One region of the Bradyrhizobium sp. CCBAU 53415 genome, then DNA from elsewhere that is predicted to be linked to it. Evidence: predicted binding sites of a transcription regulator. Region 1 holds the regulator's gene; each other region holds the start of a gene.
The links. The regulator PhoB, encoded in region 1, activates phosphate uptake and scavenging genes when phosphate is short. The targets are predictions, from matches to a motif close to TGTCATNNANCTGTCAT.

Region 1 (5,774 bases):
CAGCCGCTGCCCGAGGCGCCTGCCAAGGTCACCGCGCGCAACCTCAATTTCTACTACGGTGAGCACCATGCGCTGAAGAACATCAATCTGGCGCTGGGTACCAATCGCGTCACGGCCTTTATCGGCCCGTCCGGCTGCGGCAAGTCGACCCTGCTGCGCATCTTCAACCGGATGTACGACCTCTATCCGGGCCAGCGCGCCACCGGCCAGCTGTTGCTCGACCAGACCAACATTCTCGACCCCAAGCTCGACCTCAATCTGCTGCGCGCCCGGGTCGGCATGGTGTTCCAGAAGCCGACGCCGTTCCCGATGACGATCTACGAGAACATCGCCTTCGGCATCCGCCTCTACGAGAAGATCTCGAAGTCCGAGATGGACGATCGCGTCGAGAAGGCGCTGCGCGGCGGCGCGCTGTGGAACGAGGTCAAGGACAAGCTCAACGCCTCCGGCCTGTCGCTCTCGGGCGGCCAGCAGCAGCGCCTGTGCATCGCCCGCACCGTCGCGGTGCGCCCCGAGGTGATCCTGTTCGACGAGCCCTGCTCGGCGCTCGATCCGATCTCGACCGCCAAGGTCGAGGAGCTGATCCAGGAACTGTCCGAGAACTACACGATCGCGATCGTCACCCACAACATGCAGCAGGCCGCGCGCGTCTCCGACAAGACCGCCTTCATGTATCTTGGCGAGCTGATCGAGTTCGACGACACCAGCAAGATCTTCACGTCGCCGACCGACCGGCGAACGCAGGATTACATCACCGGCCGGTTCGGCTGAGGAGACGGGACATGGGTACTGAACATACCGCAAAGGCTTTTGACACCGACCTCCAGGAGCTCACCCGCCTGGTCGCCGAAATGGGCGGGATCGCCGAGCGCATGATCGTCGATTCCGTCGACGCGCTGATCCGCCGCGACGTCGCGCTCGGCCAGCGCGTCGTCGCCACCGACGCCGATCTCGACATGCTGCAGAAGCGCATCGAGGAGCGCGCGGTGCTCACCATCGCCCGCCGCCAGCCGATGGCGGTCGACCTGCGCGAGATCGTCGGCGCCATGCGCGTTGCGACCGATCTCGAGCGCATCGGCGACCTCGCCAAGAACATGGGCAAGCGCGTCGCCGCGCTGGAGACCGACTTCCATCCGCTCAAGCTGTTCCGCGGCCTGGAGCACATGACCGATCTCGTGCAGCAGCAGGTCAAGTCGGTGCTGGACGCCTATGCCGCTCACGACCTGCCGGCGGCGATGGCGGTGTGGAAGGGCGACGAGGAAGTCGACGCGATCTGCACCTCGCTGTTCCGCGAGCTCCTCACCTACATGATGGAGGATCCGCGCAACATCTCGTTCTGCATCCACCTGATGTTCTGTGCCAAGAACATCGAGCGGATCGGCGACCATGCCACCAACATCGCCGAGACCGTGTTCTACATGATCGAGGGCCAGGCCATCACCGACAAGCGGCCGAAGGGCGACATGACCACGTTCGCCACGACGATACCGAATACCTGAAGACTTAAGGAGCGACGGTACCATGGGCGCACGCATTATGGTGGTTGAGGACGAGGAAGCTCTCACCGAGCTTCTCCGTTACAACCTCGAAGGCGACGGCTATGACGTCGAGACGGTGATGCGCGGCGATGACGCCGACACCCGCCTCAAGGAGCACATTCCCGATCTGATCGTGCTCGACTGGATGCTGCCGGGCCTGTCAGGCATCGAGCTGTGCCGGCGGCTGCGCACCCGCTCCGAGACCAAGCAGCTGCCGATCATCATGCTCACCGCCCGCGGCGAGGAGAGCGAGCGGGTGCGGGGACTTGCGACCGGCGCCGACGACTATATCGTCAAGCCATTCTCGGTGCCGGAACTGCTGGCGCGCGTGAAGGGTCTGCTCAGGCGCGCGAGCCCCGAGCGGCTCGCCACGGTGCTCGCCTATGGCGACATCGAGCTCGACCGTGACAAGCGCCGCGTCGCGCGTTCGGGCCGGCCGATCGACCTCGGCCCGACCGAATATCGCCTGCTGGAGTTCTTCCTGGAGCATCCCGGCCGGGTGTTCTCGCGCGAGCAACTGCTCGACAGCGTCTGGGGCCGCGACATCTACATCGATGAACGCACCGTCGACGTTCATATCGGTCGTCTCCGCAAGCTGCTCAATCTCGGCCGCGAGCAGGACCCGATCCGCACCGTCCGCGGCGCCGGTTATGCGCTCGACGATCGCTTTGCGAAGGCGGAGCAGACCTAAAGCATGATCCGGAAAAGTGCGCAGCGGTTTTCCGAAAAGATCATGCTTAAACGACGACCTACAGCGCGATGACGATTCATCCTGATCGCATCGCGCTTTAGTCTAAGGTTTGCAGACTTTGGTTTGGCGTAGTGCAATCACACTCTCAGTGTCGTCCCTGCGAACGCAGAGACCCATAACCACAGGAAGTGGTTTGGCGAAGACTCGGAGTGATCATCCCGTGCAATGACAGCGCCCCGGGATTATGGGTCCCTGCGCCCCGTGCGCAATTGCGCACCAGGCAGGGACGACATCCGATGTGTTGAGCCGTTTTCGCGCGCCGGCTGACGAGGCGCGCTGATAACCTACCGCGTTCCCGGCTTGGCCGGTGCGCGCCGGCGATCTGCCGCCGGCTGATAGGCCACGCGCGAATGCTGGGCGCAGTAGGGCAGGCCGGACAGCGCCTTGCCGCCGCAGAAGAAGAAATCCGGGCTCGAGGGATCGCCGACCGGCCAGTGGCAGGTCGCCTCGTTCAATTCCAGCAGCGACAGTCGCTGGCTCATCGGCACCACGTTGTCGTAGGTGACCGGCTCGGCCTCCACCTCGACCTCGAAGGCCTGCGCCAGCGCGGTGTTGCCGCGCGCAACGGGGCGGGTCACCCGCATCATGTGCTGCGCGGGCCGTGCCTTGCGCGGCCGGGGCGCTGCCGAAGAAGGGCTCTTGGCGCGGCCGGACAGGCCGAGCCGGTGCACTTTGCCGATCACGGCATTGCGGGTCACATTGCCGAGCTCCGCCGCAATCTGGCTGGCCGAAAGTCCGGCCTCCCAGAGCTTTTTCAGCTGCTCGACGCGATCATCGGACCAGGTCAAAACCGTCATTGCACCCTTTCCCTCGCTGCGAGCCTGCCATCCTGGAGCCTTCGCAGCGAATGCCTAAGCCTTGAAAACCCGTGCCGCCAGAATCCCTTAAGGCTCGCCGGGCGCACCAAAGACGCCCGAACGTTTACGCCGGTACATGAGGACTCTTGGGATCAGAACCGCTGCACGAGATATCGTATCTGACAGTCCAAACGCTACAATATGGCGTGACTCCCGCGCAAGAGTCCGCCGGCTCGCTTCCACATGTTCCGTGGTGAAAACCCGCAAAACCGGCACCGCAAGACTACGGATTCAGCGTTTCGCGAGGCTTTCCGGGCGGCATTGACACCCGTCTTGTCAGGCATAAGATAGCGTCACGTGCCGCCCTTAAAAGGCGGCACGTTTCGTTTTCCGGGCCGGGCAATGGTGCGTTGCGCAATGCACGCTTCACGCCGTCCGCAACATTCAAGTGACGTCATGACCAACAGCGCCGCGCCGCATTTGCTCCCCGTTTTCGCCAGGGCCGACCTCGGTTTCGAGCGCGGCGAAGGCTGCTGGCTGGTCGCGACCAATGGGGATCGCTATCTCGATTTCACCTCGGGCGTGGCGGTGAATGCGCTCGGCCATGTTCATCCCGCGCTGGTCAAGGCGCTGCAGGAGCAGGCGACGAAGCTCTGGCACATGTCGAACCTGTTCCAGAGCCCCGACGGCGAGAAGCTCGCAAGCCGCCTCTGCAACGAGAGTTTTGCCGACTTCGTGTTCTTCTGCAATTCCGGCGCCGAGGCGCTGGAAGGCGTGATCAAGCTGGTCCGCCATCATCACTTCTCCAAGGGGCATCCCGAGCGCTATCGCATGATCACCTTCGAGGGCGCCTTCCACGGCCGCACGCTGGCAACGCTCGCCGCTACCGGATCTGCAAAATATCTCGAGGGCTTCGGTCCGCCGATGGACGGCTTCGACCAGGTGCCGCATGGCGACCTGGAAGCTGTGAAGAAGGCGATCGGCCCGCATACCGCCGGCATTCTCATCGAGCCGATCCAGGGCGAGGGCGGTGTTCGTTCTGCGCCTCCCGCCTTCCTCAAGGCACTGCGCGAGCTCTGCAATGAGCGCGGCCTGTTGCTCGCCTTCGACGAGGTGCAGACCGGCATGGGCCGCACCGGCGAACTCTTTGCCTACAAGCGCACCGGCGTCGTGCCCGACGTGATGTCGCTGGCGAAGGCGCTCGGTGGCGGTTTCCCGATCGGCGCGGTGCTCGCCACCGCCGACGCGGCGCGCGGCATGGGGCCGGGCTCGCACGGTTCGACCTTCGGCGGCAATCCGCTCGCGATCTCGGCTGCGAACGCCGTTCTCGACGTCATGCTCAAGCCCGGCTTCTTCGATCACGTTCAGAAGATGTCGCTGCTGCTGAAGCAGAAGCTCGCCTCGGTGATCGACCGTCATCCTGATGTCGTCAGCGAGGTGCGCGGCGAGGGCCTCCTGATCGGCATCAAGGCCGTGGTGCCCGCAGGCGACCTCGTCGCGGCGCTGCGCGCCGAAAAATTGCTCACCGTCGGAGCAGGCGACAATGTCGTGCGCTTCCTGCCACCCTTGATCGTCACTGAAGCGGAGATCGAGGACAGCGTCGGGCGGCTCGAACGCGCCTGCACTGCGATCTCATCCAGCCAGACCAAGCGGGCGGCAAGCTGATGAACAAGACGCCCAACAAGACTCCAAAGCACTTCCTGGATATCAACGAGCTGCCGCTGTCGGAGCTCAAGAGCATGCTCGCCGCCTCGTCCGCCATGAAAGCGAAGCAGAAGGCGCATCAGCCGGTCAGGCCGCTTGAAGGCAAAACGCTGGCGATGATCTTCGAGCGGCCCTCGACGCGGACGCGGGTGTCGTTCGATGTCGCCATGCGCCAGCTCGGCGGCGAGCCCATCATGCTCACCGGCGCCGAGATGCAGCTCGGTCGCGGCGAGACCATCGCCGACACCGCGCGGGTGCTGTCGCGCTATGTCGACGCCATCATGATCCGCATCCTCAATCACGAGGCGCTGCTGGAGCTTGCGGCCTATGCGACCGTGCCCGTGATCAACGGCCTGACGCGGCGGTCGCATCCCTGCCAGGTGATGGCCGATCTCATGACCTACGAGGAGCATCGCGGCCCGATCGAGGGCAAGACTGTGGCCTGGACCGGCGACGACAACAACGTGCTGGCGTCCTGGGCGCACGCCGCCGAGCGCTTCAAGTTCCAGCTCAACGTCGCAACACCTCCGGAGCTCGCGCCGAAAAAGGCGATGCGCGACTGGATCAAGACGACCAATGCGCCGATCGCGCTCGGCACCGATCCGGAAGCCGCCGTGCGCGGCGCCGATTGCGTCGTCACCGACACCTGGGTGTCGATGGGCGACAAGGAGGGCGAGCACCGCCACAACGTGCTCAAGCCCTACCAGGTCAACAGCAAGCTGATGTCGCTCGCCAAGCCCGATGCGCTTTTCATGCACTGCCTGCCCGCCCATCGCGGCGAGGAGGTCACGGACGAGGTGATCGACGGCCCGCAATCGGTCGTGTTCGACGAGGCCGAAAACCGTCTGCATGCGCAGAAAGGCATTCTGGCCTGGTGCTTTGACGCGGTGAAGTAATTGCGGTGGTGGGGCCGCCTTGATGGCCCCATTCTCCGCTGTCATCCCGGACAAGCGCCGCGCAGCGGCGCGCCGATCCGGGATCCAT
Region 2 (5,774 bases), on a different contig from region 1:
GTCGAGCGGCCGGCCCGGCGTGAAGCCAACGAAGCCGATGCCGCCGTCCATGTACAGATCGATCAGATTGCGGTCCGGCGGGCTGTAAGCGATGCGGCCGAACGCCGTGACGCCCGGGAGCGAGGCCGAGGTGCTGGTCTCGGTCACCGACGGCGGGCGATAGAGCACCTGCTCGATCACGGCGAAGATGCCGTAATTGCCGCGAAGTTTCGCCGGGATGCCGCTGCCGCCGGGATCCGCGATCGAGAAGCCCTCCGCAGTCAAGCGCTGGCTGTCGAACGAGCCATAGTGCTTCCATGCGCCCGGCGTGAAATTGCCGGCGAGCGGGCGGTCGCCGACATCGATATCGTAGTTGAAGCGGACCTGTCCGATCAACCAGGGCGGATCGTTGACGCGGAAGGCCAGACCATGATGGTCGCGCAGCTGCGGATCGATATCGCCCGGGCCCGACGGATCCCCATTGAACACCGCGCCATAGGCGGTGACCCTGTCCGTCAACACAGCCTTGATGCGGATTCCGGGCACCGCGATCGGCGGCGCCGGGCCGCCGGCCGGGAGGTTGCTCGCCTTGATGGCCGGCCAGCCGAAGGTGCCGTTGACGAAGAGATCGTCGGTCTGGCTGTCGAAGAACTCGACGTCGGCCGCCTGCTGGCCTGCCCTGATGTTCAGGCGATCATTGAAGAAGCTCTGCTCGACATAGGCGTTGTAGAGCCGCTGATCGGGCAGCGCCTCGCTCTCGCTGATGGTGGCGAGGTTCTGGACGTTGTTGCGGGAGAGTCCGCGGCCGTAGATCACGAAGGCATTGGCGTAGAAGCGGCCGCCGGTCCAGCCGACCAGCTTGTCGAGATCGGCATCGACCGAGAGGTCGAGGCGTCCGAAATGGATGGCGCCGCGCTTCACGCCACCCGTGGCGTTGGCGATATTGTCCGCGATATAGATCGCACCGAAATTCAGGCCCTTGTCGGCGAGGCCGTCATGCCACTCGTTGAACCATTTCGGGAACAGCCATGCAGCCGCGCTCTCATCCTTGGCGCCGGCAAATGCACTGGTACTCCCCGCCGTGCACGCCAGCGCAATCGTGGCCGCGCGTCGCAACGGAGCTCTCTCGGCAAGCCAACTCACGATCGATACGCTACTTGAAGATGCCCGCCCGCCGCATGAAGAGGTAGGCCGCAGCAACCGAGGAAGCCATCAGCACCGCCGCCCAGAGGAATCCAGTCTCGACTTCGGTGAGCGGCAGGCCCTTGGTGTTCATGCCGAAGATGCCGGTGACCAGCGTCGGCGGCAGCAGCAGCGAGGTCACGATCGAGAGGTATGGAGGTGGCGGTTGCTTTCCTCCTCGTTCTTGAAGCGCAGCTCCTCCTCGAGCAGCCGGCTGCGCTCGCGCAGCTCGACGATGTCGTGATCGAGGCCGTCGAGCCGCTGCGCCAGCTTGCCGGCGCGGATGCGCAACGCCGGCGACAGGTGATCGGTGTCCTTCTGGTCGAGGCGGTGGAACAGCACGCGCAGGCCGGTGAGCTGCCGATGCAACCTGACACAGGTCCGGCGCAGCCGGCCGAGATTGCGGCGCATCTCCGGCCTCGCATCGTCGGCGAGGATGCGTTCCTCGATGTCGTCGATCTCCTGCCCGAGCGTGTCGGCCATCCTGTCGAGCGTGTCGGCGACCTCGTCGACGATCTTCTCCAGGAGATGGGCGACATTGTCGACGCGGTAGCCACCTTCGAGCACGCGGCGCGTCGCATCCGCCGAGCAGAGCGCCTGATGGCGGCCGCTGACCAGGAGGCGCTCGGTCATGGCAAAGTGCAGGAACGCGGTCTCCTCCGTTGGACTGCCGATCTCGCGCACGAGGTCGGAGAACACGCCATAGACGCAGTGATCGATGACGTGAAGCTGCTGGAAGGTATCGTTCGACAGCAATAGCTCGCGCGCCAGCTGCGGCAGTTGTGATGCCGCGATCCACGGCCGAACGCGCGCGTCGGTCAGATTGAAATGCAGCCAGAGACGGCCGTCATGACTGAACTCGATCGGCCGGTCGATCGGGAGCGCCTCGGCGCTGCCGTCGCTGTGCAGGCGGAACGCCCAGACGAGGCCGGGAATGGCGGGGTCAGCGTTCGACAGCGCGCTGACAAGCTTCGCCGGCTCAACCATGGCCAACCCCAACCATCAACAGATGCCTCGTATCCGGAGGATAGCCGACGGCGTCTTCCGGACCCACGCGGGTACTCAATTACGCCAGTGTTACAGTTTGATGATGGACCCTACTCCGCGGCCAGGCCGGTTGCGGCGGCCTCGGCTTCCCTGATGTAGTCATGGACGACGCGACCGAACGGCAGCGTCAGGTCGGCGATGTAATGATGCGCGCCGAGGCAGCGGCGGACCGGGAAATCCGCAACCGGCGCATTCACGTGCGGCACCAGATGCAATCGGCCGGGTCCCATCCAGGAGCCCCTCGGCACGATGTCGGTGAGGTTGATGGCCACGAGCTGGCAGACTTCGAGGCGGCCGTCGACCCCTGGGATCATCTTCAGATTGATCTGCGTCTTCGACAGCGTGGCGCGGGTGAGATCGCCGTTGCCGGCCATGCTCTCGTGCTTGTAGCCCATGGTGCCCATCGCGACGAGCTGGCCGGCATATTCCAGCGTGCCTGTCAGCGTATCCTTGACGATCTCGAGTTTTGGATGTGCGTACTTCTTCGGAAAGCCCCAGATCTCGCGGCCCGCCGCGATCGGCGGATCGTCGTCCAGGTACATCTGGGAGACGAAGTTGACCTCCTCGCCGTTGAGGCGTGCGGGAATGACGAGGCCGGACTCGGTGTAGCTGCCGAAGCCGGAGGAATCCGGCATCTTGATCCATTCGTAATGCACGATCGGCTGCTCGACCGGCTCCAGCGGCTCAGGCAGGCCGGCGCGGATCAGTTCCGGATCGGTCTCGTAGGTGATGACAAGGAATTCGCGGTTGACGAAGCGATAGGGCCCGGCCGGATAGCTCGGTCCGGCGGCCGGCATGGACGGAAGCCTCAGCACGTCTTCCCTGCGCATCGGTTGTTCTCCTGCTGTGCGATGTCTCCGATGCCGGCCCGGCAGCATCATGCGGCGACGCAAATTGCTAGCCGGCCTCATTGACTGCGATGTGATGGATTTCCGTCAGGCGCATGACCCGCGGCCATTCCGTTGCAGCCACCGTGCATGCAGCCGATGCATCGGCGCCGACCTTGTCATCACGCCGTCACCGCAGGACGCAATCGTTTGAGAATACGCAGGGAGGCACCAGCATGGACGCCCGCACGTCGCAACCGATGCATTCGACTCATCAGCCGCCCGCGCGGGGCTGGCGTCCCGAGCGCTGCGACCGGGTCGCGCTGGTGCTGCAAGGCGGCGGCGCTCTCGGCGCCTATCAGGCCGGCGTCTACCAGGCGCTGCACGAGGCCGGCATCGAGCCGGACTGGGCCTGCGGCGTCTCGATCGGCGCGATCAACTCCGCCATCATCGCCGGCAACAGGCCGGAGAAGCGGCTCGATGCGCTGCGCATCTTCTGGGAGCGCATCACCAACCGCAAGATCTGGCACTACACGCCCGATGGCGACGTCTTCCGCCAGTGGCGCAATCTCACCAGCGCGTGGATGACGTCGGCGCTGGGCCAGCCCGGCTTCTTCACCCCGCACCAGGTCAATCCCTGGTTCAGCCCGGTCGGCGCGCGGACCGCGACCAGCTATTACGACACGATGCCGCTCAAGGAGAGCCTGCTCGAGCTGGTCGACTTCGATCTCATCAACGAGAAGAAAGTCCGTTTCGCGGTCGGCGCGGTGAACGTGCTCTCGGGCAATTTCATCTATTTCGACAACGCCCATGACGAGATCGAGCCGGAGCACGTCATGGCTTCCGGCGCCCTGCCCCCGGCGCTGCCGATGGTGCGGATCGGCACCGATCATTTCTGGGACGGCGGCATCGTCTCCAACACGCCGCTCCAGCATCTGCTCGACCAGGAGGATTCGCTCAATTCGCTGGTGTTCCAGGTCGACCTGTTCAGCGCGCGGGGCGTGCTGCCGCGCTCCATCCAGGACGTGATGGCCCGCCACAAGGACATCATGTACTCCTCGCGCACGCGCCACAACACCGACGTCTATCGCCGCACGCACAATCTCAAGGTCCTGCTCTACAAGGCGCTGGCGAAGCTGCCGGACGAGCAGCTCTCCGAGGAGGAGCGCAAGCTCAAGGCGAGCCTGCGCAACATGCCGGAGATCGCGATCCTGCATCTGATCTACCAGCAGAAGGCCTATGAGGGCGACGCCAAGGACCACGAGTTCTCGGGCACCTCGACGCGCGAGCACTGGACCAGCGGCTATGAAGACACCAAGCGCACCCTGAAGCGCCGCGACTGGATAAAGATGCCGGAGCAAGGCATGGGCCTCGTGGTGCACGACGTGCACCGGGAAACGGAGAGCGCGTAACTCCATCCTCCTCGTCATTGCGAGTGCCGCTCGCAATGACGATGTGGAAACAGTTTCGCGCCAAACTCCGCTCTCGTGCCCCGGACGCTGCGCAGCACGAAGTGATGCGCTGCAGAGCCGGGGCCTATGTTGCAGCACGTGCTGTAGCCCGCTGGGTCCCGGCTCTGCGCAGCAGCGCAAGAACGCTGCAGCGCGTCCGGGACACGAGAGGGATGCGCGTCATAGCCACACAATCCGTCATTGCGAGGAGCGAAGCGACGAAGCAATCCAGACTGCCTCCGCGGAGAGATTCTGGATCGCTTCGCTTCCGCTCGCAATGACGGAGCAAGTTGCACCATCGCGATTGCCCAACTGACACTTGATCTGCAGACACGGCCTCGCATTCTCGCGACTCATTTCGCCCGAGCTTTGCTCTCTTCGTTGCCCCATCTCGCAAGAAAGGGCGCAGGGAAGGCCGGGCGCGGCTGGCACCCGCGGTCCCGTGTGCGAGCAAGACGCGCACGGGGTGGACTACAGGTGCAGCCGAGCGACCGGCCTTCCCTGCGCGGATGGTCTTACGGCTTATGTCGCGCTCTCCCCGGGGAGCGATGCACTATTGCCCCCGTCGCCTCGCGGATGGCTGACGTGCGCGCCCGGTCGGGCAACACACATCACCGCAAGACTTGACGCACAGACCCCGGTCGTCAGGACCACACGATTTTGCCGTCCGCGCACATCCCCGCTCCTGTCCCCGATGGCTGGCGTGCGCTCACCTTCGAGGCCGAACGAGGACGCTGTCGACGCCGTGTCGTACCGCGCCTGCTGCTGCTCACGGAGATTCCCGCCCTGCAGCTTGCCCAGCGCGCCGACGCCGTCGCGGCCACCGCACCCTGCCCGCGTCTCGTGACGATCGCGAAACGCCCCTTGTGGCGGGCGGGATGCGCAGAGATCTACGACAAATCCGAATTCTTGTAAAGCGAATTTTAAGACGTCATGCGGCGGCGCGATGGCCAGGCGGCCGCTATTCGACATTCTCCCGGCCATTCGCCCCTGTCCGCCGGCATCGGAACCCAAGAGCATGGTCAGCAGGCGCTGACGATATTGACGCCATTGCCCGCGGCCGGGTGCCGCGGCCGTGATTGATGATCAGCAGCTCTTCTGCTGCAAATGCTGCACGCAGGTGCAGGTCGCCGTCGCCGGATATTTCACGTCATAGTAGGGAAAGCTCGACGTGGCCGGGCTGTTGGTCGAGCAGCGCGGGAACAGGTAGTAGCTGTCGGACAGCTTGACGGTGCCGGCGATGGTGAAGCCGAGGTTGGGCGTGTAGTCATAGGACACCTCGCTCAGG
Region 3 (5,774 bases), on a different contig from region 1:
CAGCAACGGGAAGGTCACGGTCCAGAACCTGCGCATCGGGCGCGCGCCGTCGATCGCGGCGGCCTCGAGCACGCTGCGAGGGATGCTCTGCAGGCCGGCGAGGAAGAACAGGAAATTGTAGGAGATCTGCTTCCACGCGGCGGCGAGGATGATCAGAGCAGCGGCCTGGTCGCCGTCGAGCAACGGATTCCAGTCGACGCCGAGGGCGCGCACATAGCGCGAGAGCACGCCCAGCGAGGGATGCAGCATGAAGATCCAGAGCACACCGACGACCGGCGGCGCGACCGCATAGGGCCAGATCAGCAGCGTGCGGTAGAGCATCGAGCCGCGCAGCGGCTTGTCCGCCATCACGGCGAGCAGCAGCGCAAACGACAGCGACGAAACGGCGATCGCGAACGAGAAGAAGAAAGTCCGCACGATCGCCTCGAAATAGGCGCGGTCCTTCAGAAGCTCGAGATAATTGTCGAACCAGACGAAGCTCGTCGACAGGCCGAAGGCGTCCTGCAGCAGGAAGGACTGGATCACCGCCTGCAACGCCGGCCAGTAGAAGAAAATCAGGACGATCCCGAGTTGCGGCGCAACCAGCGCGTAGGGCAACAGCTTGGATTGGAAAATGGCTTGCTTTTGCATGATGCCCCGAGGCGGCAGGCCGGGGTACCGGCCTGCCGCTGATCGCCTTACTTCACGGCGGTCTTTTCGAACTGCCGCAGCATCGTGTTGCCGCGCTCGACGGCGGCGTCGAGCGCCTGCTTGGCGGTCTTCTTGCCGGCCAGCGCCTGCTCGATCTCCTCCGACCAGACGTCGCGCAGCTGCACCATGTTGCCGAGGCGCAGGCCGCGCGAATTCTCGGTCGGCTCCTTGTTGGTCAATTCGAGCAGCGGGGTCTCGAGATAGGGCTGGTCCTTGTAGAACCCTTCCGCCTTGGCCTTCGCGTAAGCCGCCTTGGTGATCGGGAGATAGCCGGACGACTTGTGAATATAGACCTGACGATCCGTATCGGAGAGGAAGGTCAGGAACTTCGCCACACCCTTGTATTCTTCAGCCGACTTGCCGCCCATGATCCAGAGCGAAGCGCCGCCGATGATCGAGTTCTGCGGCGCGCCCTTGACGTCGGGATAATAGGGCATCGGCACCGCGGTGAAGTTGAACTTGGCCTGCGCCTTGACGTTGCCGAAGAAGGCCGACGAGGTCAGGTAGAGCGGGCATTCGCCCGAGGTGAAGCGGCCTTCGCCGGTGTTGGTGCGGCCGGCATAGTCGTAGGTCTTGTCCTTCTGGAGCTCGACCAGCTTCTCGAGGTGCTTGACCTGGACCGGGCCGTTGAACTCGAGCACGGTATCGAAGCCGTCGAGGCCGTTGGCCTTGGTCGAGAGCGGCACGTTATGCCAGGCGGAGAGCTGCTCGAGATTGACCCAGGTCACCCATGAGTTGGAGAAGCCGCAGGTGGGATGGCCGTTGTCGTGCAGCTTCTTGGCGGCGTCGAACACTTCGGGCCAGGTCTTGGGGATCGCGACATTGGCCTTCTTCAGCTCGTCGAGGTTGACCCACATCACGGTCGACGACGAGTTGAATGGGAAGGACAGCATCTCGCCCTTCGAGGTCGAATAGTAGCCGGTGATCGCGGGCAGATAGGCCTTCGGATCGAACTTCTCCCCGGTCTCGGCCATCAGCTTGTAGACCGGCTTCACGGCGCCGGTCGCGGCCATCATGGTCGCGGTGCCGACTTCGAACACCTGCATGATATGTGGGGCGTTGCCGGCGCGGAACGCCGCGATGCCCGCGTTCATGGTGTCGGCGTAATTGCCCTTGTAGGTGGGAACGACCTTGTAGTCGGTCTGCGACGCGTTGAAGTCGTTGGCGAGCTTGACGATGACGTCGTTGTTGGCGCCGGTCATCGCGTGCCACCACTGGATTTCGGTCACAGCCAGCGCCGGCGACGCGCCGAGACCAACCGTGAGTGCAACAGCCGCAGCCGTGCCAAAATGTCGAAGAGCCATCAAGAAAACCTCCCTTGCCCGTCACTGAAGAAGCGCTTGCGCTAGCAGCGCGATATGACGTTCACATGACTGTGTAAGCGGGAGAAACGAAAGCGGCAAGCGCTGGAAAAGGGAAGCCGGAAAATAGGCGAAGACGTGCGCGCGGCCGTTCGCGGTGCACATGCGTAGACGCGCCGCAGTGCGGCATTGGTTCATTCAGGCAAGGAGAGCGCCGTCAGCGCGGAATGACGCGAGGTAACGGATGCGGCGCCCTTGACCTCTCCCGCTTGCTTGCGGGAGAGGGAGCGCACCTGCGCCGCCGCTCGACTTGTTCTGATCGACTACCGCTTGCGCTCGGGGCCGCAGACCGTGCCCTTCTCGACCATCGCGTCGATCTCGGCCTTGGAGTAGCCGAACTCGCCGAGCACCTCGGCCGCGTGCTGGCTGAATTTCGGCGGCAGCCGGCGCAGGCTCGGCTTTGAGCGATCGAGCCGGATCGGCGAGGCGACGCCCTTGTACCAATCCTTCTCGATAATATCGCCACGGTAGATCGTGTGCGGATTCTTCAACGCCTGGTCGATCTTCTGCACCGGGCCGGCGGGCAGGCCAGCGGCGAGCAGGCGGTTGCACAGCGGCTCGGCCTCGTGCTGGCTGAACACCGCGGCAAGCTCGGCACGCAGCGCCTCGCGATTGGCGATACGGTCCTTGTTGCGGGCAAAGCGCGGGTCGGTGCCGAGCTCGGGCTTGCCGATCTCCTTGGCGAGCTTGCGGAAGGTGCCGTCATTGCCGACACCGATGAAGATGTTGTCGGTCTTGGTCGGGAAGATCGCGTAAGGCACGAGGTTCGGGTGCTCGTTGCCGGTGAGCGAGGGCGGCTTGCCATGCATGAAATAGTTCGCGGTGTGCGGATGCATGATGGCAAGGCCGGTCTCGTACAGCGTCGTCTCCAGGAACTGGCCCTTGCCGGAGCGTTGCCGCTCCGACAGCGCCATCAGGATGCCGATCGCAGCATAAAGGCCGGTGGTGATGTCGACCAGCGGCACGCCGATCCGCATCGGCCCACTCTCGGGCGAGCCGGTTGCCGCGATCATGCCGGTCATGGCCTGGATGATGGCGTCATAGCCGGGATTGCCGCCGCGCGGCCCGTCGGCGCCGAAGCCGCAGATCCGGCAATGCACGAGGCGCGGGAATTTTTCGCGCAAGCTCTCGTTGCCGATGCCCCATTTCTCCAGCGTGCCCGGCTTGAAATTCTCGATCAGGACGTCGGCCGTCTCCAGCATCTTGAGCAGCACTGCGCGGCCGCCCTCGGAGGCGAGGTCGAGGCCGATCGAGCGCTTGTTGCGGTTGATGCCGACGAAATAGGCCGCGTCCTCCTCGTGGAAGGGAGGGCCCCATTCGCGCACCTCGTCGCCCGCGGGCGGCTCGACCTTGATCACGTCGGCGCCATGGTCGGCGAGGATCTGGGTGCAGTAGGGACCGCCGAGGACCCGCGTGAGATCGATGACGCGCAATCCGCTCATGGCACCTGTGGCGGCTTCAGAACTCATGCCTTCGCTTCTCCTGTGTCGACGCTTGATCACAGGCCTAGCGAGGTTTGCCAGGGGCAGCAATGGCTCCGGGCGTAGGGCCGCATGCACCGGCGCGCGTCAATCCCGCGGCGTGGCAAAACAGCGAAGCGGCCGGCCCGTGGGGGATCCCGGGCCAGCCCATCCGCCGTTCCGGTCAGACGACCGTCAGGCGAACGTCGACATTGCCGCGCGTGGCATTGGAGTACGGGCACACCTGGTGGGCCTTCGCGACCAGCGCCTCGGCCTCAGCGCGGGCAAGGCCCGGCAGCGAGACGGCCAGATCGATGTCGAGACCGAAGCCGCCTTCCGAGCGCGGGCCGATGCCGACGGTGGAGGTGACGGAGGTGTCGGGGGGGACTTTCGGGCCGCCCTGCGAAGCCACGAACTTCATCGCGCCGATAAAGCAGGCGGCATAGCCGGCCGCAAACAGCTGTTCGGGATTGTTGCCGGCGCCGCCGGCACCGCCGAGCTCCTTCGGCGTGGTGAGCTTGACGTCGAGCGCGCCGTCGAGGGTCGCAGCGTGGCCGTCGCGGCCGCCGGTCGCCTTGGCGCTGGTCTTGTAGAGCACGTTCACGGACATTGTGGTCTCCTGCGTCCCGGGATGGGGTGCGGTCTTTATTGCAGGCAATTAGATTGTGCGCAATTGAAAATGTGACGTCTCACATTTAATTGTTTGCAATTGAATGTGCCGCCGACCGGCCCCACAATGCGGCTGAACCTCGTGAGATTCTCCAATGGCCCGGAAATCATCGGCAGCGGACGCGCCGCTGCGGCTCGACAACCAGATCTGCTTCGCGGTCTATTCCGCCGCGCATGCGTTCAACCGCGTCTACAAGCCGCTGCTCGACCGGCTCGGCCTGACCTATCCGCAATATCTGGTGATGCTGGTGCTGTGGGAGCGCGACGACGTGCCGGTCAAGGACATCGGCGAGAAACTGTTTCTGGATTCGGGCACGCTGACGCCGCTGCTCAAGCGGCTCGAGGCCGCCCATCTCGTCCGGCGCAGCCGCTCGCGCGAGGACGAGCGCCAGGTGCTGATCGCGCTGACGCCGCAAGGCCATGCAATGAAGGAGAAGGCACGCAGCGTGCCGCAGTCGATCCTGGCGGCGTCGGACTGCTCGATGTCGGAACTGGTCGCGCTGAAAGACGAAATCGTCGCGCTGCGGGACCGGCTGAATGCGGTGATCGGGGAGTAGGGGTTAGCAGAGCCGCTTTTTCGAGAAGGCGCGACCGGAGTGTGATTTGAGGTATTTCTCGAATGCCAAGGCCTTCAGCTTATCAGGGAATGCGCAGTACCAGACCAGCTTCCACGGCACGAACTTGGCGGTGTGAGCGGATTTGCCGGCATTGTGCTCCGGGAGACGTCGCTTCAGATCTTCCGTGGCGCCAATGTATTCCTGGTCGGGGAACTCGATGCTCCGGATGATGTAGACATACCACATCGATGTCTCGCGGCTGGGTAGCCGGATGGGAAGTCGAGGAAATCAGAACGTGAGGCAGTCCATCTTCGCCCTACGGGCTACGCCGGACACCACGCTTCACCCTTCAGGCTCCGCGCGGCTGCGCCACGCGTAGCCCGAAGGGCGAAGCGTGGTGGAGCCAGGCGGGATCGAACCGCCGACCTCTTGCATGCCATGCAAGCGCTCTCCCAGCTGAGCTATGGCCCCTTAGTCCTTAACCGGGGTGAATCTGGTTGATCACCCCGGACCGGCGAGCCCAGCGACTCGCGCGGTGCACCCTTTTTCACAGATCAGGGCTGATCTCAAGTCTCTTCATCACCTCCGACATCACCAATGATGTCGGTGACGTCCTCGTCGCCCTCTTCCTCGTCGGCAATGAAGGTCGAATCATCGTCATCATCGTCGTCGATGGTCTCATCCACCTCGATATCGTCCTCGGATTCGGGCACGACGGCCTTGACCTTGCCGGTGTTCTCCTCGGCATCGGCCTCCTCGAGGGAGACCAACTCCTCGGTCTCCGCCGGCTCCGGCGCGGTGTCCTGGGCCATGCTGCGGGCCTCGGCGCCGCGGGGCGCACGGGCGGGGGCGATCGGTGCAATAGGCACCACCTCGCCGGTATAGGGCGAGATCACCGGATTCTTGTTGAGGTCGTAGAACTTCTTGCCCGTGGTCGGGCAAATACGTTTGGTTCCGAGTTCTGACTTGGCCACGGCAGGAATCCTGGGAATGTCTGAAAAGCGGTGCTTCACTTGGCTAGTTGGCGGCCCGCTGTC

Region 2: a site for PhoB is predicted at 3,213-3,229, ahead of XH87_RS17020 (acetoacetate decarboxylase). Genes of this name have one in related genera too.
Region 3: a site for PhoB is predicted at 2,049-2,065, ahead of ugpB (sn-glycerol-3-phosphate ABC transporter substrate-binding protein UgpB). Genes of this name have one in related genera too.

Annotation. Positions count from the first base shown of each region.
Region 1 covers NZ_LBJF01000002.1:299,305-305,078, forward strand. The annotation lists gene pstB (phosphate ABC transporter ATP-binding protein PstB) at 1-771, shown strand, start outside; gene phoU (phosphate signaling complex protein PhoU) at 783-1,499, shown strand; gene phoB (phosphate regulon transcriptional regulator PhoB) at 1,522-2,229, shown strand; gene XH87_RS07740 (GcrA family cell cycle regulator) at 2,574-3,086, opposite strand; gene XH87_RS07745 (aspartate aminotransferase family protein) at 3,543-4,751, shown strand; gene argF (ornithine carbamoyltransferase) at 4,751-5,686, shown strand.
Region 2 covers NZ_LBJF01000023.1:245,780-251,553, reverse strand. The annotation lists gene XH87_RS17030 (carbohydrate porin) at 1-1,095, opposite strand, end outside; partial or broken gene XH87_RS17025 (transporter) at 1,133-2,148, opposite strand; gene XH87_RS17020 (acetoacetate decarboxylase) at 2,259-3,038, opposite strand; gene XH87_RS17015 (patatin-like phospholipase family protein) at 3,272-4,447, shown strand; gene XH87_RS17010 (TadE/TadG family type IV pilus assembly protein) at 5,573-5,774, opposite strand, start outside.
Region 3 covers NZ_LBJF01000022.1:220,242-226,015, forward strand. The annotation lists gene ugpA (sn-glycerol-3-phosphate ABC transporter permease UgpA) at 1-630, opposite strand, end outside; gene ugpB (sn-glycerol-3-phosphate ABC transporter substrate-binding protein UgpB) at 678-1,994, opposite strand; gene XH87_RS15540 (CaiB/BaiF CoA transferase family protein) at 2,315-3,520, opposite strand; gene XH87_RS15545 (organic hydroperoxide resistance protein) at 3,696-4,121, opposite strand; gene XH87_RS15550 (MarR family winged helix-turn-helix transcriptional regulator) at 4,276-4,737, shown strand; gene XH87_RS15555 (GIY-YIG nuclease family protein) at 4,741-4,983, opposite strand; tRNA gene XH87_RS15560 (tRNA-Ala) at 5,133-5,208, opposite strand; gene XH87_RS15565 (TIGR02300 family protein) at 5,304-5,711, opposite strand.